Regions from separate parts of the Agromyces sp. NPDC058104 genome, predicted to be linked through region 1. Evidence: predicted binding sites of a transcription regulator. Region 1 holds the regulator's gene; the other holds the start of a gene.
What was found. The regulator LexA, encoded in region 1, represses DNA repair genes until DNA is damaged. The targets are predictions, from matches to a motif close to TCGAACANNTGTTCGA.
Positions count from the first base shown of each region.

Region 2: a site for LexA is predicted at 5,552-5,567, ahead of ACFVTH_RS00170 (DUF222 domain-containing protein). Genes of this name have one in related genera too.

Region 1 covers NZ_JBHVTD010000005.1:77,280-88,493, forward strand. Annotated here, with positions in the region: gene ACFVTH_RS18995 (methylenetetrahydrofolate reductase) at 1-457, shown strand, start outside; gene metE (5-methyltetrahydropteroyltriglutamate--homocysteine S-methyltransferase) at 454-2,808, shown strand; gene lexA (transcriptional repressor LexA) at 2,926-3,609, opposite strand; gene ACFVTH_RS19010 (LysM peptidoglycan-binding domain-containing protein) at 3,867-4,292, shown strand; gene ACFVTH_RS19015 (histidinol-phosphate transaminase) at 4,360-5,475, shown strand; gene hisB (imidazoleglycerol-phosphate dehydratase HisB) at 5,472-6,086, shown strand; gene hisH (imidazole glycerol phosphate synthase subunit HisH) at 6,083-6,721, shown strand; gene priA (bifunctional 1-(5-phosphoribosyl)-5-((5-phosphoribosylamino)methylideneamino)imidazole-4-carboxamide isomerase/phosphoribosylanthranilate isomerase PriA) at 6,837-7,583, shown strand; gene ACFVTH_RS19035 (SseB family protein) at 7,567-8,394, shown strand; gene ACFVTH_RS19040 (pyridoxal phosphate-dependent decarboxylase family protein) at 8,521-9,951, shown strand; gene ACFVTH_RS19045 (ATP-dependent helicase) at 10,081-11,214, shown strand, end outside.
Region 2 covers NZ_JBHVTD010000001.1:30,770-41,983, forward strand. Annotated here, with positions in the region: gene gltX (glutamate--tRNA ligase) at 1-315, opposite strand, end outside; gene ACFVTH_RS00150 (LysR family transcriptional regulator) at 326-1,288, opposite strand; gene ACFVTH_RS00155 (aminotransferase class V-fold PLP-dependent enzyme) at 1,370-2,428, shown strand; gene ACFVTH_RS00160 (group III truncated hemoglobin) at 2,453-3,001, opposite strand; gene ACFVTH_RS00165 (fumarylacetoacetate hydrolase family protein) at 3,010-3,783, opposite strand; gene ACFVTH_RS00170 (DUF222 domain-containing protein) at 4,006-5,499, opposite strand; gene ACFVTH_RS00175 (hypothetical protein) at 6,151-6,705, opposite strand; gene ACFVTH_RS00180 (GNAT family acetyltransferase) at 6,756-7,280, opposite strand; gene ACFVTH_RS00185 (branched-chain amino acid aminotransferase) at 7,277-8,392, opposite strand; gene ACFVTH_RS00190 (3-isopropylmalate dehydrogenase) at 8,422-9,483, opposite strand; gene ACFVTH_RS00195 (MFS transporter) at 9,600-11,144, opposite strand.

The DNA of each region.
Region 1 (11,214 bases):
GGGGCATCCGCGCTCGCGGAGCGCCCACCAGGACGTCGACGCCCTGCTCGCGAAGGAGATCGCCGGAGCGACCCTCGCGATCACGCAGCTGTTCTGGCACGCCGACGACTACCTCGGCTACGTCGAGCGCGCCCGCGCGGCCGGCGTCACCATTCCGATCCTGCCGGGCATCATGCCCGTCACGACGCCGGCCAGGCTCGCCCGTCTCGCCGAGCTCACCGGGGTCGAGGCCCCGGCCGAGCTCGCCATCGACCTCGAGATCGAGCCCGATCCCGAGGCGCAGGCCGAGCTCGGCGTCGCGTACGCCGCGAAGCTCGCCGACAGGGTGCTCGCGGGCGGCGCGCCCGGCCTGCACCTCTACACCTTCAACCGTCACGAGGCCGTGCTGGGCGTGCTCGCCCGGCTCGACCTCGGAGTCCCATCACAGCTCGTCAATGAGAGGAACACCGCACGATGACCGCACCCGCCTTCCCCACCGGCACGATCCTGGGGTACCCCCGGATCGGCCGCCGCCGTGAGCTCAAGCGCGCCGTCGAGGCGTTCTGGGCCGGCACGATCGACGCCGGCGAGCTCGAGGCGCGCGCCGCCGAGCTCCGCGCCGCGACCCGCGAGCGCCTCGCCGCGCAGGGCCTCGACCGCGCCGGCTCCGCCATCCCCGAGTCGTTCTCCTTCTACGACCAGGTCCTCGACGCGGCGGTCGCCGTCGGCGCGGTGCCGACGCGCTTCGCCCGCTTCCTCGGCGACGACGGCAGCGTCGACCTCGGCGCCTACTTCACCATCGCCCGTGGCGTCGGCGACGACGCCCCGCTCGAGATGACGAAGTGGTTCGACTCGAACTACCACTACCTCGTGCCCGAGATCGGCCCCGACACCGACTTCTCGCTGCACGCCGAGCGCATCCTCGCCGAGTTCGCCGAGGCGAAGGCGCAGGGCTTCCTCACGCGTCCCGTGGTCGTCGGCCCCGTCACGTTCCTCCTCCTCGCGAAGTCCGCCGACGACGCGCCCGAGGGCTTCCGGCCGATCGACCGCCTCGGCGAGCTCGTGCCGGTCTACGGCGAGCTCCTCGCCGAGCTCGCCCGTGCGGGCGCCGAGTGGGTGCAGCTCGACGAGCCCGCCCTCGTCAGCGAGTCGATCGACGAGCCGCGCGCCCGCGTGCTCGAGTCGGCCGCCGCGGCCTACGATGCGCTCGGTGCGCAGGACGAGCGCCCGGCGATCTTCGTCGCAGCCCCGTACGGCTCGCTCGACGACGCGCTGCCGGTGCTCGCGGCGACCCCCGTCGAGGCGATCTCCCTCGACCTCGTCCGCGGATCGCTGCCCGAGGGCCTCGACCCCGCCACCGCCGAGTCGCTCGCCGCGAAGACGCTCGTGGCGGGCGTGGTCGACGGGCACAACATCTGGCGCGGCGACCTCGCAGCGGCATACGAGCGGGTCGCCGCGGTGCAGCACCTCTCGGGCAGCGTGGCGGTCTCAACCTCGACCTCCCTCCTGCACGTGCCGCACGACGTCGATGACGAGCAGGCGCTCGACGCCCGCCTCGTCTTCTGGCTCGCCTTCGCCGACCAGAAGGTCGCGCAGGTGGCGACCCTCGCCCGCGGCCTCGCCGACGGGCGCGACGCGATCGCGGTCGAGCTCGACGAGGCGTCCGCCGCGCTCGCCGACCGCAGCGCCGCGCCCGGCGTGCGCGTGCCCGCGGTGCGCGACCGTCTCGCCGCGCTCGCCGACGCCGACTTCGAGCGCGGCGACTACGCCGCGCGCGTCGCAGCCCAGGCCGAGCTCGAGCTGCCCGAGCTGCCGACCACGACGATCGGCTCGTTCCCGCAGACGAGCGACATCCGACGTGCCCGCGCCCGCCTCGGCAAGGGCGAGCTCGACGCCGACGGCTACGCGCAGCTCATGCGCGAGGAGATCGAGCGCGTCGTGCGACTCCAGGAGGAGATCGGCCTCGACGTGCTCGTGCACGGCGAGCCCGAGCGCAACGACATGGTGCAGTACTTCGCCGAGCTGCTCGACGGGTTCGCCGTCACCGAGCACGGCTGGGTGCAGTCGTACGGGTCGCGCTGCACGCGCCCCTCGATCCTCTGGGGGGATGTCTCGCGTCCCGCACCGATGACGGTCGAATGGTCGGCGTACGCGCAGTCGCTGACGGAGAAGCCCGTCAAGGGGATGCTCACGGGCCCGGTGACGATCCTCGCCTGGTCGTTCGTGCGCGACGACCAGCCGCTCGGCGACACCGCTCGCCAGGTGGCGCTCGCGCTGCGCGATGAGATCGCCGACCTCGAGTCGGCCGGCATCAAGGTGATCCAGGTCGACGAGCCCGCGCTCCGCGAGCTCCTGCCGCTGAAGCTCGCCGACCAGCCGGCCTACCTCGACTGGTCGGTCGGCTCGTTCAAGCTCGCGACCGCGGGCGCGGCGGCGGCGACGCAGGTGCACACGCACCTCTGCTACTCGGAGTTCGGCGTCGTCATCGACGCGATCAAGAACCTCGACGCCGACGTGACCTCGATCGAGGCGGCGCGCAGCCGCATGGAGGTCGTCGACGACCTCTCGACGAGCGGCTTCGATCACGGCATCGGCCCGGGCGTCTACGACATCCACTCGCCGCGCGTGCCGTCGACGGCCGAGGTGCAGGCGCTCCTCGAGCGCGCGGTCGCCGAGATCCCGGCGTCGCGGCTCTGGGTGAACCCCGACTGCGGCTTGAAGACCCGCGGCTACGACGAGACGGTCGCCTCGCTCGAGAACATCCTCGAGGCGACGCGCGCCGTGCGCGCCGAGCTCGAGGCGCGCACCGAGCCGGCGCTCGCGGGCTAGTCGACCGACGAGCGAAGGGGCGGATGCCGCGTGCTGCGCGGCATCCGCCCCTTCGACGTCTCCGTGGGACGCGCGCGGGTGTTCGTGCGGCCGGCCCGCGCCGACCCGTGGTGAGCGTCAGACGGCGCGCAGCACCGAGACGACCTTGCCGAGCACCTCGGCGTGGTCGCCGACGATCGGCTCGAACGCACTGTTGCGGGGGAGCAGCCAGGTGTGGCCGTCGCGCTGGCGGAAGACCTTGACGGTCGCCTCGCCGTCGAGCATGGCTGCCACGATCTCGCCGTTCTCGGCGGTGCGCTGCGAGCGCACGACGACCCAGTCGCCGTCGCAGATGGCGGCGTCGATCATCGAGTCGCCGACGACCTTGAGGATGAAGAGCTCGCCCTTGCCGACGAGCTGGCGGGGGAGCGGGAAGACCTCTTCGACCTGCTGCTCGGCGGTGATCGGCACGCCGGCGGCGATCCGGCCGACGAGCGGCACCATCGCGGCGTCGCCGACGGGCGTGGCCTCGCCCGCGGCGGGGGTGCGCTCCTCGAGGCCCGGCACCTCGATGAGGATCTCGAGCGCGCGGGGGCGGTTGGGGTCGCGTCGCAGGTAGCCGGCGAGCTCGAGCTGGTTGAGCTGGTGCGTGACGCTCGAGAGCGAGGAGAGCCCGACCGCGTCGCCGATCTCGCGCATGCTCGGCGGATAGCCGCGGCTCGCGACCGAGCGCTGCACGACCTCGAGGATGGCGAGCTGCTTGGCGCTCAGGCTCTTGCGTCGACGCGCCTTCCCGATCTCACGCACGTCGTTGTCGCTCACGGTCTCCGCCCCTCGTTGCGATCGCCTCGCGATCGGATGTCGGTGGTGTCTGTTGCACTGTGTCCAGACATTCGAAACTGTATCCGCCTCGCAGGGGTGCGGCAAACATTCGTTCGAGTGTGTCGGGGTATTCGTGCACGAGAACGTGGGTGTCCGGGTGCTTGCCTTCGAATTCATTCGAAGATATATTCGGAACATAGATTCGCATTCGGCCCTCCCGGCCGAGGGCCGGATGCGATTCACTCAGGAGGTGTGAGATGAGCGCAGCGATCATGACCGGCGGCTACGGCCCGGTGCAGTCCCGCCCGATGCCGCTCCGCGAGCCCGAACGCACCGTTCGGGCGACCGCGGCCGCCGAGGGTGCTGCGGTCCGCACGCGCCTGCGGCTGACCTCCCGCGGCCGGTTCGTCTTCACGACGCTCGCCGCACTCCCGCTCGTCGTCTGGGCGTTCGCGCTCGTCCTGGGTGCGGGCGGCGCGGCCGCCGACGTCGCCGGGGCGGGCGCAGGGGCGGCGCTCGAGTACGTCACCGTCGAGGTGGGCGGCTCCCTCTGGGAGATCGCCGAGTCGGTCGCCCCCACCGCCGACCCGCGCGACACGATCGCCGAGATCCTCCGACTCAACGGGCTCGACGAGGCCACGATCGTCCCCGGCCAGCGACTCGCCGTCCCGGCGGGCGAGTGATCGCGACCCCGGGTCACACGGGGTCGCACGGGCCGACCGCCTGCGCCCGCGTGGCTAGCATGGTTCGGTGACGAGTCTCGAAGACCTCCCCATCCGTGACGACCTCAGAGGGCGTTCGCCGTACGGCGCTCCGCAGAAGTCCGTCCCCGTGGCGCTCAACGTCAACGAGAACACGCATCCGATCCCCGAAGACGTCGCCCACGACATCGTGGCCCGCGTCGCGGCGGCGATCCTCCGGCTGAACCGCTATCCCGATCGCGAGTTCACCGAGCTGCGCGAGGCGCTCGCCGGCTACCTCGGCCACGGGCTCACGCCCGACCACATCTGGGCCGCGAACGGGTCGAACGAGGTGCTCCAGCACCTGCTCCAGGCCTTCGGCGGCCCGGGCCGACGCGCGCTCGGCTTCGACCCGACCTACTCGATGTACGGGCTGCTCGCCTCGGGCACCGGCACCGAGTGGATCGCCGCGCCTCGCGACGAGGAGTTCGAACTCACGCCCGAGACCGCGGTCGCCGCCGTGCACGAGCACGACCCCGACCTCGTGCTGCTCTGCGCGCCGAACAACCCGACGGGCACCCCGCTCGACCTCGACACGATCCGGGCGGTCGCCGACGCCGCCCGGGGCATCGTCATCGTCGACGAGGCGTACTTCGAGTTCGCCGACCCCGGAACGCCGAGCGCCCTCACCCTGCTCGAAGGGCGGCCGCGCCTCGTCGTCTCGCGCACGATGAGCAAGGCGTTCGCCTTCGCGGGCGCCCGGGTCGGCTACCTCGCCGGCGATCCGGTGACGATCGATGCACTGCGCCTCGTCCGGCTGCCGTACCACCTCTCCGCGCTCACCCAGGCCGCCGCCCTCGGCGCCCTCGCCCACTCGGGTGAGATGCTCGCGATGGTCGACGAGATCCGCGGCCAGCGCGAGCGCATCTCGGTCGAGCTCGCGCGGCTCGGCTTCGCGCCGCACCGCAGCGGTTCGAACTTCGTGCTCTTCGGCGGCGTCGACGACCCGCACGCGGTCTTCGAGGCGCTCCTCGCGCGGGGCATCCTCATTCGCGAACTCGGCATCCCGGGGCACCTGCGCGTGACCGCGGGCACCGAAGCCGAGACCACCGCGTTCCTCGAGGCGATCGCCGTGTTCGCCCCGAACCGGGCGGCGGGCGCCGCCGAGAATAGGATCGACGCATGAGCGGCCAGACCCACAACCGCGCGGTGCGCGTGCAGCGCGAGACCAGCGAGTCGAGCATCGACCTCTCGATCGACCTCGACGGCACCGGTGCGAGCGACATCGAGACCGGCGTGCCGTTCTACGACCACCTGCTGACGGCGTTCGCGAAGCACTCGCTCACCGACCTCACCGTGCGCGCCTCGGGCGACGTCCACATCGACGTGCACCACACCGTCGAGGACACGGGCATCGTCCTCGGCCAGGCGATCCGGCAGGCACTCGGCGACAAGCGCGGCATCTCGCGGTACGGCGACGCACTCGTGCCCCTCGACGAGGCGCTCGCGCAGGCCGTCGTCGACATCTCTGGTCGTCCCTACCTCGTGCACACGGGCGAGCCCGCCGGCTTCGAGTTCCACCTCATCGGCGGCCACTTCACGGGGTCGATGGTGCGCCACGTCTTCGAGGCGATCACGTACAACGCGGGGCTCACCGTGCACGTCAACGTGCTCGGCGGCCGCGACCCGCACCACATCGCCGAGGCCGAGTTCAAGGCGTTCGCGCGCGCGTTCCGCCAGGCGAAGGCGTTCGACCCGCTCGTCACCGGCATCCCGTCGACGAAGGGCGCGCTGTGAGGGGCACCCGTCGCGTCGTCGTGCTCGACTACGGCTCGGGCAACGTGCACTCGGCCGCGAAGGCGCTCGAGGCCGCGGGCGCCGAGGTCGAGGTCACGTCCGACCGCCGCGCGGCGAGCGAGGCCGACGGATTGCTCGTGCCGGGCGTCGGCGCGTTCAAGGCCGTCATGGAGCAGCTTCGCGCGGTGCGCGGCGACGAGATCATCGATCGGCGCCTCGCGGGCGGCCGTCCGGTGCTCGGCATCTGCGTCGGCATGCAGGTGCTCTTCGAGCACGGCGTCGAGCGCGGCGTCGACACCGAGGGGCTCGGCGAGTGGCCGGGCAGCGTCACCGAGCTCCCGGCCGCGGTGCTGCCGCACATGGGCTGGAACACGGTGACGCCCGACGCGGGCTCGGTGCTGTTCGACGGCATCGAGGACGAGCGCTTCTACTTCGTGCACTCCTTCGCGGCGCAGGAGTGGCACCTCGACGTGATCCCGCCCTTCCCGGGACCCAAGCTGACCTGGGCCGAGCACGGCGGCTCCTTCCTCGCCGCGGTCGAGAACGGCCCGCTCTCGGCGACCCAGTTCCACCCCGAGAAGTCCGCCGAGGCCGGCATCCGGCTGCTGTCCAACTGGATCGGCACCCTCGGCTGACGACCCGCCGAGACCAGGCCCGTCACGAACACGTCGCTCGAGCGGGAGGCGACTAAGATTCTGTGACTGTGCCGACCGTCGATTTCCCGGCGGCATTCCGCGAACGAGGACAGTGATGAGTGAGTTCAACAAGACCCCCGGCCTCGTGCTGCTTCCGGCAGTCGACGTGGCCGGCGGCAAGGCCGTCCGCCTGACGAAGGGCGAAGCCGGCACCGAGACGAACTACGGCGACCCGGTCGACGCGGCCGTCGACTGGGCCGACCAGGGTGCCGAGTGGATCCACCTCGTCGACCTCGACGCGGCTTTCGGTCGCGGGTCGAACGGCGGCATCCTGAAGAAGGTCATCCGTCAAGTGCGCGGCGTGAACGTCGAGCTCTCGGGCGGCATCCGCGACGACGAGTCGCTCGAGCACGCACTCGAGATCGGTGCGAAGCGCATCAACCTCGGTACGGCGGCGCTCGAGAACCCCGAGTGGGCCGCCTCGGTCATCGCCCAGTACGGCGAGGCGATCGCGGTCGGCCTCGACGTGCGCGGCACCACGCTCGCCGCCCGCGGCTGGACGAAGGACGGCGGCGACCTCTGGCAGGTCATGGACCGCCTCGAGGAGGCGGGCGCCGCCCGCTACGTCGTCACCGACGTCACGAAGGACGGCACGCTCCAGGGCCCGAACCTCGAGCTGCTCCGCCAGGTCATGGAGCGCACCGAGCGGCCGGTCGTCGCCTCCGGCGGCATCTCGAGCCTCGACGACATCGTGGCGCTGCGCGAGCTCGTGCCGCTCGGCCTCGAGGGCACGATCGTCGGCAAGGCCCTCTACGCCGGCGCGTTCACGCTGGCCGAGGCGCTGGATGTCGCCTCACGCTGACGACCGGGCGGGCGCGCACGGGGATGCCACGGCGCCCCGGCCGCCCGCCGCGGACTCCGCGGGCGTGCCGTGGGCGGGGCGCTCGTTCGAGGCGAACCCGCACGCCGCCGACGACGGCAGCGCTCCGGCCGGGCTCGCGGCGGCGATCGAGCGGTTCCGCGCGGGCGAGGGCGGTCAGGCCGATGTCGTCCGAGCGTTCGCCGGCTCGCGCCTGCTGATCCCGCTGCTCGCCGAGCTCGGCGACGGCGGCACCGAGACGGGCGCGCACGGGCTCGCGGTCGACAAGAGCCAGGAGCTCTCGATCGTCACCGTCGCCGGTCCCGACGGGCGTGCGGTGCTGCCGGTGTTCTCCTCGGTCGAGGCGATGTCGCGATGGAATCCGGTCGCGCGGCCGGTGCCGGCCGACGGAGTGCGCGTCGCGCTCGCGGCCGCCGACGACGGCACCGAGCTCGTCGTGCTCGACCCCGGGTCGCCCGGCGAGTTCGTACTGCGGCGTCCCGCCGTCTGGGCGGTCGCGCAGTCGCTGCCGTGGCTGCCTCCGTTCGAGTCCGAGGCCGTGCGCGACGCGTTCGCGCGCGCGGCCGAGCGCGAGCTCTCGGTGCTCGGGGTGACGCTCCTGGCGGGCGACCCCGAAGCGAGGCTCGCCGGCCCCGAGCTGATCGTGCGCCTCGAGCTCGTCGCCGGCCTCAGCCGCGAGGCGCTCGACGCGACGACCACCCGGCTGGCGCACCGCTGGGCGGCCGACGAGGCGATCGCCACGGGCGTGGACTCGCTCGCGGTGAAACTCGTCGCCGCGGCATCCGACGCCTGAGCCCGACGCGAGCCCGACGCGTTCCCGGGTCGCGCCGTGCGCGGCGACCCCGTTCTGGTGGCTTGCCGCCCGACCGGCCGGGGGAGCATGATCGGAGGGCGCGACGGCGCGGAATCAGGTGCGGCCATGACCGATCAGCCCGGCACGGAACGACGAGACGACGGCGGCGACCGCCGCGACGACGACGGCTACGGCGCCGCACTCGACCGCGCCGTGCTGCACGCGCGCGCGTGGCTCGACGGCGTGCGCGAGCGCGCCGTCCCGCCCCGCGCGACGACCGAGGAGATGCTCGACCGGCTCGGCCGCGAGCTGCCCGAGCACGGTGAGCCTGCGGCGGCCGTGATCGACCACCTCGCCGTCGCAGCCGAGCCCGGGCTCATCGCGATCGGCTCGCCGCGCTTCTACGGCTGGGTGATCGGCGGCACGCAGCCCGCGGCGCTCGCCGCCGACTGGCTCGTGTCGAGCTGGGACCAGAACACCGGGCTGCGCACGATCACGCCGGCGGCGGCCGCGGCGGAGGAACTCGCGGGCATGTGGCTCGTCGACCTGCTCGGGCTGCCGCGGGGGAGCGAGGTCGGCTTCACCACCGGGGCGACGATGGCCCAGTTCACCTGCATGGCCGCGGCGCGCGACGAGGTGCTCGCCCGGGTCGGCTGGGACGTCGCGGAGGACGGGCTCGCGGGCGCACCGCGCATCCGGTACCTCGCCGGCGAGGAGCGGCACGGCACGGTCGACCTCGCCGCTCGCTACCTCGGGCTCGGGGCGCCGATCGTCGTGCCGAGCGACGTCGAGGGGCGCATCCGCGTCGATGCGCTCCGCGAGGCGCTCGCCGCGGGCGAGGGCCCGGCGATCGTGCTGCTCCAGGCCGGCAACATCCACTCGGGCGCCTTCGACGACTTCGGCGACGCGATCGCCGCCGCGCACGAGGCGGGCGCCTGGGTGCACGTCGACGGCGCGTTCGGGCTCTGGGCCGCGGCGTCGCCGAACCTCCGGCATCTCGCGGACGGCATGGCGGATGCCGACTCGTGGTCGACCGACGCGCACAAGACGCTCAACGTGCCCTACGACTCGGGCCTCGCGATCGTGCGCGACGGCCGCGCCATGCACCGCGCGCTCAGCATGCACGCGAGCTACCTGCAGGCGACCGAGGTCGGCGCCGACCCGCACGAGCGCGTGCCCGAGCTCTCGCGGCGGGCGCGCGGCGTGCCGGTCTGGGCGGTGCTCCGCGCGCTCGGCCGTTCGGGCGTCGCCGAGCTCGTCGACGGACTGGCGGCCGCGGCCGAGGGCCTCGCCGACGGCGTCGGGCGCCTGCCCGGCGTCGAGGTGCTGAACGAGGTCGTCTTCACCCAGGTCTGCATCGCGCTCGCCGACGACGCCGCGACCGCGGCGCTCAGCGAGCGGCTCTGGGCCGAGGGCGAGGTGCTCGCGATGACGTCGCGCTGGCACGATCGCGCCGTCGTGCGCTTCTCGGTGAGCAACTGGCGCACGGATGCCGCGGAGGTGCGCCGCACGGTCGACGCCGTCGCGCGTGCGCTCGCCGCAGCCGCGTCCGACTGAGCACGCACCGCCGCCGCGACCGCTGTCTGAGCACGCACCGCCGCCGCGACCGCCGTCCCCGCGGGGCCGGTGCGGCGCACCGGCGCCCGCCTCGGCGCTCGCGTCGGTGGCATCCGCTTGAATGGAGGCATGACCGAGGCGCTCGCGGAGTTCTCGCCCGCGACCAGGGCGTGGTTCACCGAGTCGTTCACCGAGCCGACCGCGGTGCAGCGCGGTGCGTGGCAGGCGATCTCGCGGGGCGAGCACGCCCTCGTCGTCGCGCCGACGGGGTCGGGCAAGACGCTCGCCGCGTTCCTCTGGGCGATCGACCGGCTGCACCACGAGGCATCCGACCCGGCGACCGCGGGCACCCGGGTGGTCTACCTCTCGCCGCTCAAGGCGCTCGGCGTCGACGTCGAGCGCAACCTCAGGGCACCGCTCATCGGCATCGCCCGCACCGCCGCGGCGCACGGCCTCGAGGTGCCCGAGGTCTCGGTCGGCGTGCGCTCGGGCGACACGCCCGCCGCCGAGCGCCGCGCGCTCGTCGCGAGGCCGCCCGAGATCCTCATCACGACCCCCGAGTCGCTCTACCTCATGCTCACCTCGCAGGCGCGCGAGACCCTGCGCGGCGTCGAGACCGTCATCATCGACGAGATCCACGCGGTCGCCGGCACGAAGCGCGGCGCGCACCTCGCGGTCTCGCTCGAACGGCTCGACGCCCTGCTCGCGAAGCCCGCCCAGCGCATTGGCCTCTCCGCGACGGTGCGCCCGCTCGACGAGGTCGCCCGGTTCCTCTCTGCCGCGGCCCCGGTGACCGTCGTCGCCCCGCCGAGCGAGAAGCGCTTCGAGCTGCGGGTCGAGGTGCCGGTCGAAGACATGGCGCGCCTGCCCGCGAGCGACGACGCGACGGGGTCGATCTGGCCGCACGTCGAGCAGGCGATCCTCGACCGCGTGCTCGCGCACCGATCATCGATCGTCTTCGCCAACTCGCGACGGCTCGCCGAACGGCTGACGGCCCGGCTCAACGAGCTGGCGCTCGAGGCCGACGAGCAGCGGGCCCTCGTGGCGGCCGCCGCCGCGAGCGGGCCGCCCGCCGCGCTCATGGCCCAGTCGGGGCAGACGAGCGGGGCGCCGCCCGTCGTCGCCCGCGCGCACCACGGCTCGGTGAGCAAGGAGCAGCGAGCCGAGATCGAGGACGACCTGAAGTCGGGCCGGCTGCGGTGCGTCGTGGCGACCTCGAGCCTCGAGCTCGGCATCGACATGGGCGCGGTCGACCTCGTCGTG
Region 2 (11,214 bases), on a different contig from region 1:
CTCGGCGTAGATGCCCGCGCGCTGCGACTGCCGGTACGGCTCGTGGGGGCCGCCGACGCCGACGCCCTCGTCCCAGTCGAGGCCGAGCCAGGTGAGCGCGTCGAGGATCTGCTCGTAGCTCTCCTCGCTGTCGCGCGCGGCGTCGGTATCTTCGATGCGGAAGACGAAGGTGCCACCGGTGTGGCGCGCGTAGGCCCAGTTGAACAGGGCGGTGCGCACGAGGCCGACGTGCGGCGTGCCGGTCGGTGAGGGGCAGAAGCGCACACGGACATCGCTGCCGGTGGCCTGGGTGAAGGGGTGAGCTGTCTCGGACATCGCCTCAATGCTACCGATCGGCGCGCGCGGGCCGCTCGCCGGCGAGGCCATCGAGCGCGGCGAGGGTGGCCGCGACGGCGGGCACCCGCCCCGCGCCCTGCGCGGTCACGAGGTGCAGCGAGCGCACGTCGGCGCGCGCGGTCGGCCGCGCGACCACGTCGGGATGCCTCGGGGACGCCGCGAGCGCGAGCGCCGGCAGCAACGCCACGCCGAGGCCCTGCGCGACCATGCCCTCGACGGCGACGAAGTTGTCGGTCTCGAAGGCGATGCGCGGCGTGAAGCCCGCGGCATCCGCGAGCTCGAGCAGGTGCCCGCGGCAGCGCGGGCAACCGGCGATCCAGGCCTCGTCGCCGAGGGCGGCGAGTTCGATGCGGTCGGATGCCGCGGCCGGATGCCCGGCGGGCAGCACGAGCTGCATCGGCTCCTCCCCGTAGCCGCGCACGTCGAGGCCCCGTGCGCTCGCGCGGTGCGGGTCGTCGCGGTCGCCCGGGTAGCTGAACGTGATCGCGACGTCGGCCCGGTCGGCGCGCACGGCGGCGACCGCCTCGGGCGGCTCGGCCTCGACGTAGGTGACGGTGACCCCCGGATGCTCCGCCGCGAGCGCGGCGATGAGCCGGGGCACGAGCGTCGCCGACGCCGACGGGAATGCGACGAGGCGCACGCGCCCGGCGCGGAGTCCGCGGAGCTCGGCGAGCTCGCCCGCGGCCGCCTCGAGGGCGGTCGCGACGGCGTTGGCATGGCGCGCGAGCACGCGCCCCGACTCGGTGAGCCGGATGCCGCGGCCGACGCGCTCGACGAGCGCGATGCCCGTGCGCTCCTCGAAGCGGCGGAGCTGCTGGCTCACGGCGGGCTGGCTGTAGCCGAGCGAGGTGGCGGCGGCGGTGAGCGACCCGTGCTCGGCGATGCGGCGGACGACTCGCACCGTCTGCAGGTCGAGCGCGGCCGCGAGGGCTTCGATCGAGGCATCCGACATGCCGCTATCATAAGCCCCGCTTATGCATGCCATAGAACACTGGACCTTGTTGAATGAGTCGAATGGGTCGACGCTGGAGGCATGCACGAGCTCCGAGACCGATTCGCCGCGGGCCGCGGCTACCTCGCCGCCTGCACCCTCGGCCTGCCCGCCGACGTCACCCGCGAGGCCGTGCGCCGCGACCTCGAGCGCTGGTCGCTCGGGGCGGCGAGCGCCGCCGACTACTCGGCCGCACTCGAGCGGGCGCGCGGGCACGCCGCGGGCCTGCTCGGCACCGCTCCCGAGCGCATCGCGACCGGTTCTCAGGTCTCGGTGTTCGCCGGGCTCGCCGCCGCGGCGGCGCCGGCCGGCGCCGAGATCCTCTGCGTGGACGGCGACTTCTCGTCGGTCGTCGCCCCCTTCCTCGCGCGCGGCGACCTCGACGTGCGGCACGTGCCGCTCGACGCCCTCGCCGACGCGGTCACCCCGTCGACCTGGCTGGTCTCCTACTCGCTCGTGCAGTCGGCCACCGGCGAGGTCGCCGACGAGGCATCCATCACGGCCGCCGCGCGCGAGGCCGGGGCGCTGACGCTCGTCGACACCACGCAGGCGACCGGCTGGATGCCGACCGACCACGTCACCGGCGACCTCGTCGTCTGCCACGCCTACAAGTGGCTCGGCGCCCCGCGCGGCGCGGCGTTCGCGGCGTTCTCCGACCGCGCCGTCGAGTCGTTCACGCCGCACACCGCGGGCTGGTACTCGGGCACCGATCCGTGGGCGTCGTGCTACGGGCCCGAGCTGCACCTCGCCGACGGCGCACGCCGCTTCGAGGTCTCCCCCGCGTGGCACGCCTGGGCCGGTGCCGAGGCCGCACTCGGCTTCGCCGCGTCCCTCGACATGGCCGCGGTGCAGCAGCACGACGTGGGGCTCGCGAACGCGTTCCGCGAGCGGATCGGGCTCCCGGCCTCGAACTCGGCGATCGTCACCTGGCCCGACGAGACCGGCTGCGACCTCGCGGCGCTGACGACCGCGGGGCTCGTCGCCTCCGGGCGGGCGGGGCGGGCACGCGTCGCGTTCCACCTCTGGAACGACGACGAGGATGTCTCGCGCGCCGCCGACGCCGTGATGAGCAGCGCCGCGCACCTCAGCCTGCGGCGCTGAGCCCGGGCCGCAGGACGGAGCGGCTCAGCCTTCGCCGGGGCCGGCACCCGGCCCGTCGATCGTTCCGTCGGCCTCGAGTCGTTCGCGGGTCGTGATCGTCTCGAACGCCGACCCGCTGCCGCCCGCGAGGCGGCGGCGGATCGAGGCGGCGATGCGCTCGCCCTGCACCTTCGCCCGGTCGGCGACCGGGCCCCTGAAACCGTCGTCGACGGTCTGGCGCCAGAGCACCAGCCAGCGATCGAAGTGCGCCTCGGTGAGCGGATGCCTCGCATCGAGCGCCACGTGCAGCGCGAGCGCGTTGCGGCGGTAGGTGCCGGCGTCGAAGAGCACCGACTCCCAGAAGTCGCACATGATGGGCAGGTGGTGGGCGAGGTCCATCTTCGCGACGTCGGTGAAGATCGGCCCGATGAACGGATCGGCGAACGCCCGGAGGTAGAACGCCTCGATCAGCGCGGCGAGGTCGTCGCGGTCGCGAAGGTCGTGGTGCCCGTCGCCCGGCGCGGGCTCGATCGTCAGCGGGTCCGCGGTCTCGCCGGCGGCATCCGCGCCGTGCCCCGCGATCTCGTCGCCCATGCCGACCGCTACCCCGCCGAACGCACCGGGTTCGACAGCACGCCGAGCCCCGAGATCGTGACCTCGACCGTGTCGCCGTGGACGATCGGGCCGACGCCCGCCGGCGTGCCGGTGAGGATGACGTCGCCGGGCAGCAGCGTGAAGACGCTCGACGCGTACGCGACGATCGCAGGCACCGAGTGCACGAGGTCGGCGAGGCGCCCCTCCTGCTTGCGCACCCCATTCACGCTCGTCTCGATCATGCCGCTCTCGAAGTCGACGTCGGTCGAGATGACCGGCCCGAGGGGGCAGAACGAGTCGAAGCCCTTCGCCCTGGTCCACTGCCCGTCGCGCTGCTGCAGGTCGCGCGCGGTCACGTCGTTCGCGATCGTGTAGCCGAAGATGACCTGCTCCGCGTCGGCCTCGCTGACATTCTTGGCGATGCGGCCGATCACGACCGCGAGTTCGCCCTCGTGCTCGACCTGCTCGCTCTGCGGCGGCAGCACGATCGCGTCATCGGGGCCGATCACCGAGGTGTTCGGCTTGAGGAAGAGCAGCGGTTCGGCCGGGGCCGCGCCGCCCATCTCGGCGGCGTGGTCGTGGTAGTTCTTGCCGACCGCGACGACCTTCGACCGCGGGATCACCGGCGCGAGCAGCTTCGCCTCGGCGAGCGGCACCCGCTCGCCGGTCGGCTCGTAGCCCGCGAACATGGGGTCGGCCTTCAGCACGACGAGCTCGTGCTCCTCCTCGTCGATGATGCCGAACGAGATGGTCTCACCATGGCTGAACCGCGCGATCTTCATGCCGTCAAGCCTATCGGCGGGCGGCGCGCGCGGGCTGGATGGCGCGGTCCGTGGGGGCCCGCGAGACACCCGACGCAGCGGCGCACGCAACGCACACGACCCGCGCGACGCGCACGACGCACACCGCGGACACGACGCACCCGACGCACACGACGCACACGACGCACACGACGCACACGACGCACACGACGCACACGACGATGAGGGCATCGCTCGCACCGCTCACGCGGCGTCGCGCAGCTCGAAGCGTGCTCGCCCGCCGAGTCGCGGGCGCTGCTCGGGGTCGACGTGCGGCGGTGGAACGAACCGGATCTCGTGCCGGCGCGCGATGATGCGCCACCCGTCTCGATGCACCTGATGATGGCAATGGGTGCAGAGCAGCGCGCCGTTGTCGAGGTCGGTCGGGCCAGTGTCGCGCTCCCACCATCTGATGTGATGGGCGTCGACGTAGCCGATGTTGCGGCCGCAGCTCGCGCACCCGCCATCGCGCTCGGCGAGGGCGATTCGCTGCGCACGGGTGAACAGTCGCTTCGCCCGGCCGACATCGAGCGGTTCGCTCCGGCCGCCGAGTACGACCGGGATGATCTCAGCGTCCGCTGCCATCCGCCGAAGCGTCGCGGCCGACATCGTTCGATCGAATCCGTCGATCGAGCCGAGCCTGCCCGATGCCGTCGGCCCGACCTGGCCGCGCATGAGAGCCTGTGCTTCGACCGAGCCGTCGGTCGCGGCACCTGGCCGCTCGAACGCCAACGCCGACTCGAGCGCGTCCGCCTGCATCCGCACGATGACGGTCGTCTTGGAGACCGTCGGCATCTCGGCGCAGCCGAGCGCATGCCTGGCGAGATCGGCCAGCGCATCGGCCTGCAACTGCGAGATGGAGCGCCGGTCGTCGATGACCGGTCCACCCCCGTCGGTGCCGTCGCCCGGAGTCGCCTGACGCCGCCGCTGCAGCACGTCGGTGACCAGCTGTTCGACCGCGGCCCTGATCGGCGCAGCGGTCACGACGTCGAATCGCCCGTGCAGTCGCACCATGCCCGACGCCTCTTCGGTGATCGTGAGCGAACGCTGCTCGTGCAGCGCCTCGTCGCGCGGCTCGACGCCGTCGGGATCGAGCCTCGCCTCGGCATGCGTCACGGCGCGCTGGAGCAACGAATAGGGCACCGACGCGGCGAAGGCGGCCAGCTCACCGTCGTACGCCTCGGCACGCGCGGCACTCGTACGAGGAGCCACCCGGTCGAGCATCGTGCAGATCGCATCGGCGGCCTCGAGGCCGATGGCACCGCTCGCGAGCGCACCCGCGACTGCGGGCCGTCGCGGGGGCAACGACTCGCCTACGAACGACGCGCGCGGCCGCGTCGCCACCCCGACCCGCACGAGCATCGCGGCCTGCCGCGCCGACGCTCCGACCGACGACGCGACGAGCTGGATCGCGTTGCGCTGCCCGTGCTGCTTCGCGAGCCCGTCTGCACCGAACACGGCGTCACTGCGTTGGTCGACCTCCGCGGCGAGCGCCGCGAGCAGCGCATCGATCTGGCGCCGCAGCTCGCCCGCGACCTCGAGCACCCGCACGAGACCGGCATCGCTCATCGCGACGACGTCATCGAGCCCGCGCTCGGCCCCTGCCTCGACCCCCGCGTCGAACGCCGGCGCAGCGCCGACCCACTCGGTACGCAGCGCGCCGAGATCGGTCTCGAGGGCGGCGAGCGGGTGCGTCATGCTTCCACTCTGCCACCACCCACCGACATCCGAATTCGGGCAGAAACCCAAGCTGATCAGCTATTCAAGTTGTGGAGAACTCGTTCTTGATGCCCCTTGCGGAGGAGGAGTCGCGCGGTCAGCAGCCCGCGGCGAGGCATCCTCGATCAGCCGCCCGGTGGGCACAGTTGTCGAGGCCGGTCGCGCGCGGCAGCTACCAGTTCAGAGCCGTTCCGAGATCCAAGGAGTCCCGTACTCGTCCAACGCGGCCGTCACCGCGTTCACAACTTCCGAGAGATCCGATCGAGGCGACACACTCCACCAGGCGTCCCTGCGGTCCGGAGCGGCCAGCATACCCAGACGCTCCCAATACCAGGGCCGCCCGGATGCATCGACGCAGTCGGAACTTCGCTCAAGCCTCGGCTCCGGCGAAGTTCGGTCCAGTCGGCGCGGCGCACCACCATGAGGTTGATCACGAACAACACCTCGTTGCGGTCGCTGAATGCCGACTTCTGCACACCGGCGAGCACCCAGTGCGACTCCGAGGGAAACCGGTACTTCCCTCCCGAACCTCCCCAGCCGCGTGCGCGGAACCCTGGCGAGAGCCCGGTCTTCACCATGGCCGCGAATGCCTGCTGGGCCGTCTCCATGTCCACGAGTCGGGCCTGCCGCTCAGGGAGCCGGGTGCGGGGCCTGCCCCACCCTCAACGCATTGAACTTCTCGGTGATCCTGTCGATCTTCGAGTACGAAGGGCGGAACAGGCCGGAATTCGCGATCGGGCAAACACGGATGATTCGTTCGTCGCGGAGAGCGATGACGATCAGGGGATCATCGGGCACCCCGCTCGAGTCGACGCGGATACTCCGGATCTCGTCGGGAGCGAGCTCGAACATCACCCCGGATCGGTCATGAATCAAGAATCCCGACTCACCCGCGACGACGACGACCAGTTCCTGCGGCTCGAGGCCGGACCACATCATTCCGATGAGGCCCACGCCGTTCTCCTGGCCTGCGAGCAGCTCCCTGAGGCGAGCCCGCGCCCAGGATGTTCCGAAGAACGCAAGGGCGAACCAGGCGAACGCCGCCACCACCAAGAAGAAGGTGGTGACGCCGGTCCAGACCGGATCGCCCAGCAGACCGGACGCCACTTCCACAACGGGCAAGACCAGACCTGCGACCAGGATGTACCACCCGACGCCGAGCCGTAGGCGGGGTCTTCCGGTCATGCGTCAAGTCTCCCGAGTCGACGAGGCGTTGACAACGACCAACCAATCGCTCAGCGGCTCGCCGCCGGAGCATCCTCGATCAGCCGCTTGCCGAGGCTCACCGCGTCGTCGACCGCGTACCCGAGTCGCTGGTAGAACGCGATCACCTCGGTGTTCGAGGTGCGCACCTGCAGGTTGAGCTTGGGGCATCCCCGCTCGAAGAGCAGCCGCTCGGCCTCATCCATGAGCAGCCGCCCGAGCCCGGTCCCGCGCGCGGGATCGGCGACCGCGAGGTAGTTCACCCACCCGCGGTGCCCCTCGTACCCGACCATCGCCGTGCCGACGATTTCCGACGAGCCCACCGAGCCGGGCGAACCCGCCTCGGCCACCAGGAACAGCTCGGGCTGCACCGTCAGCTTGCGCTCGATGTCGAGATACGGGTCGTTCCACGGCTTCACGAGCCCGGCCGCACGCCAGAGCGCGACGACCTCCTCGGTGTCGGCGACGGCGAACGGCCGGATCGAGATCGATCCGGCCGCCGCCGTGCGGGCCTCGGCCGACGAGGCCGCGGCCGATGAACCAGAGGAGACGCTCACGCGTCGAGGCGCAGCAGCCAGCCGTGCCGGTCCTCGACGCGACCGTACTGGATGCCCGTGAGCTCCTCGCGGAGCGAGAGCGCCAGCTCGGCGGCGGCGTCGCCCTCGTGCACGATCTCGAAGTCCTCGGCGAGCAGGCGCCCGATGGGCGTGACCACCGCGGCGGTGCCGCAGGCGAACGCGCCCACGATCTCGCCGGATGCCGCGCCCTCGCGCCACTCGTCGATGGTGACCTTGCGGCTCTCGACGTTGTGGCCGCGATCCTTCGCGAGCTGGAGCACCGAGTCGCGCGTGATGCCCTCGAGGATCGAGTCGGACTCGGGGGTCACGAGCGTGCCGTCCTTGTAGACGAGCACGACGTTCATGCCGCCGAGCTCCTCGAGGTACTTGCCCTCGTCGAGGAAGAGCACCTGCTGGCAGCCGTGCTCGGCCGCCTCGGCCTGGGGCAGCAGGCTCGACGCGTAGTTGCCGCCGGTCTTCGCCGCACCGGTGCCGCCCTTGCCCGCGCGGGCGTAGTTCGTCGACAGCCAGATCGACACGGGCTGCACGCCGCCGTGGAAGTAGGCGCCTGCGGGGCTCGCGATCACGTAGAACGCGACCTTCTTCGCCGGGCGCACGCCGAGGAACGCCTCCTTCGCGAACATGAACGGGCGCAGGTACAGGCTCGTCTCAGGCGCCGAGGGCACCCAGTCGCCGTCGACCGCGATGAGCTTCTTCAGCGACTCGATGAAGATGTCGCTCGGCAGCTCGGGCAGGGCGAGACGCTTGGCCGAGCGCTGCATGCGGGCCGCGTTCTGCTCGGGGCGGAAGGTCCAGATCGAGCCGTCGGCATGCCGGTACGCCTTCATGCCCTCGAAGATCTCCTGGGCGTAGTGCAGCACGGCGGCGGCCGGGTCGAGCTGGATCGGGCCGTACGGCGTGACGCGGGGGCGGTGCCACCCGCCCTTCTCCGACCAGCACACGTCGACCATGTGGTCGGTGAAGTGGTTGCCGAAGCCGGGGTCGGCGAGGATCGCCTCGCGTTCCTCGGGCGACTTGGCGTTCTCGTTGCGGACCGTCTGCCAGATGAGACCGGCGGCGGAGGGGGCCTGGAGCGGGAGGTTGATCGTCATGGTGTGTCCTTCGATGCGCGTGCGCGTGATCAGTCGAGTGCCGCGATGCGGGCGGCGATCGCGTCGCCGACCTCCGAGGTCGTGCGCGTCGCCCCGCCGCGTTCGGCGATGTCGGCGGCGACCGCCCGCGAGACCTTCGCCGAGGCCTCCGCGCGACCGAGGTGGTCGAGCAGGAGGGCGACGGAGAGGATGGCCGCGGTCGGGTCGGCGATGCCCTTCCCGGCGATGTCTGGAGCCGAACCGTGCACCGGCTCGAACATGCTCGGGAATCGGCCGTCGGGGTTGATGTTGCCCGAGGCTGCGAGGCCGATGCCGCCGCTGATCGCGCCGGCCAGGTCGGTGAGGATGTCGCCGAAGAGGTTGTCTGTGACGATGACGTCGAATCTAGCAGGGTCGGTGACCAGGAAGATGGTCGCGGCGTCGACGTGCAGGTAGTCGACGGTCACGTCGGGGTACTCGGATGCCACGGCGTCGACCGTGCGCTTCCACAGCGAGCCGGCGAACACGAGCACGTTGGTCTTGTGCACGAGCGTGAGCTTCTTGCGGGGGCGGCCGTTCGCCGCGGCGAAGGCGTAGCGCACGACGCGCTCGACCCCGTAGCCGGTATTGACCGAGACCTCGTTGGCGACCTCGGCGGGAGTGCCGACGCGGATCGCGCCGCCGTTGCCGACGTACGGGCCCTCGGTGCCTTCGCGCACGACGACGAAGTCGACCTCGCCCGGGTTCGCGAGCGGGCTCGCGACGCCGGGGTAGAGCACCGACGGCCGCAGGTTCACGTAGTGGTCGAGCTCGAAGCGCAGCTTCAGCAGCAGGCCGCGCTCGATGTTCGCGCCGGCGAGGCGCGGGTCGCCCGGCACTCCCCCGACGGCGCCGAGGAGGATCGCGTCGTGGCCCTTGATCGAATCGAGGTCGGCGTCGGTGAGCACCTCGCCCGTCTCGAGGTAGCGCGCCGCGCCGAGCGAGAACGGCGTCTGCTCGAATACCGTGTCGCCGCCGGCCGTGACCGCGTCGAGCACCTTCAGCGCCTCACCCACGACCTCGGGGCCGATCCCGTCACCGGGAATGACCGCGAGCTTGACCGTTCGACCCATGAATGCTCCTTCGTGCGACAACCCCTCCAGCGTACTGCGGTCGCCCGCCGTGCCCCGTTTCGTGACGGGGCACGGCCGGCGACGGGCACGGCCCGGCGACGGTGCGGCTCGCCGGGTCAGTCGTGCTGCGAGGGGTTGCGCAGGGTGATCGCCGCGATCGTGGCCGCCGCGACCATCAGGCCGACGCCGATGAGCGAGGTCACGAGCACGCCGCCGTCGAACGCGACGGCCGCCGCGTGCATGAGCTCCTCGGCCTGCGCGGCGGGCAGTTCGGCCGCGACGGCGGCCGCGCCCGCGAGGGTCTCGCGCGAGGCATCCATCTGCGCAGCGGTGAGCGAGGCGGGCAGCTCGATCGCCTTCGCGTAGTGCGCCGCGATGATGCTGCCGAGGCCGGCGGTGCCGAGCACCGCGCCGAGCTCGTACGCCGTCTCGGAGACCGCGGATGCCGCGCCGGCCTTCGAGGCCGGGGCGCTCGAGAGGATGAGCTCGTTCGACACCGTCTCGGCCATGCCGATGCCGACCCCGAGCATCGTGAAGGCGAGGATGACCGCGCCGAGCGAACCCTCGGACGCGCCGAAGGCGACGACGAGGTAGCCGCCCGCCGAGAGCGTCAGCGCCGAAGGCACGAGCACCCGCGGAGCCACGCGGCGCGAGATCGGCACCACGACGAGCCCGGCGACGATCATCGCGACGAGGCCGGGCAGGAGCGCGAGGCCCGCGTCGACCGGCGAGAGGCCGGCGATGATCTGCAGGTGCTGCGACACGAAGAACAGGAAGCCGACGAGCGAGACGACGCTCAGCAGGTTCACGAGCACGGCGCCGCCGAACGGGCCGACCGTGAACAGGCGCACGTCGAGCATCGGCGACTCGCTCGCGAGCTGACGACGCACGAACAGCCAGCCGGCGACGAGGCCCGCGACGATGAACAGCGGCCCGAGCGCGTCGAGCCCCTCGGTGGCGATGTGCTTGATGCCGAAGACGATCGGGGCCATCGTCGCAAGCGAGAGCAGGATGCTCCAGACGTCGATGCGGCCCGGGTTCGGGTCGCGGCTCTCGGTGATGAGCAGCGGCACGAGGATGAGCATCGGCACGAGCACCGGCACCGCGAGCAGGAACACCGAGCCCCAGGCGAAGTGCTCGAGCAGGAGGCCGCCGACGAGCGGGCCGAGGGCGCTGCCGGCGGCGAACGCCGAGGCCCAGATGGCGATCGCCAGGCGGCGCTGCTCACGATCGGTGAAGATCGAGCGCAGCAGCGACAGCGTCGAGGGCATGAGCATCGCGCCGAAGAACCCGAGCGCGGCGCGCGCGGCGATGAGGAGCTCGGCGGTCGGGGCGAACGCGGCGCCGACCGACACGAGGGCGAAGCCGATCGAGCCGAGCATGAGCATGCGGCGGCGGCCCCAGCGGTCGCCGGCGCTGCCCATCGCGACGAGCAGCGCGGCGAGCACGAGCGGGTAGGCGTCGATGATCCAGAGCTGCTGGGCGGCGGTGGGCGCGAGGTCGGTCGAGATCTCGGGCAGCGCGAAGCTCAGCACCGTGTTGTCGATCGAGACGAGGAGCGCGGGCAGCATGAGCACCGCGAGCGCGATCCAGGCGCGCCGCGGCGCGCGGCCGTCGGCGGGCGCGCGGCCCGCGGGCGCCGCCGTGCGGGGTCGCCGCAGCTCGGTGCGACGCGACGCGTCGGTCGTGGGCGTGGTCGACGAATCGGTCGTCGGGGTCGTGGTGGCCGTG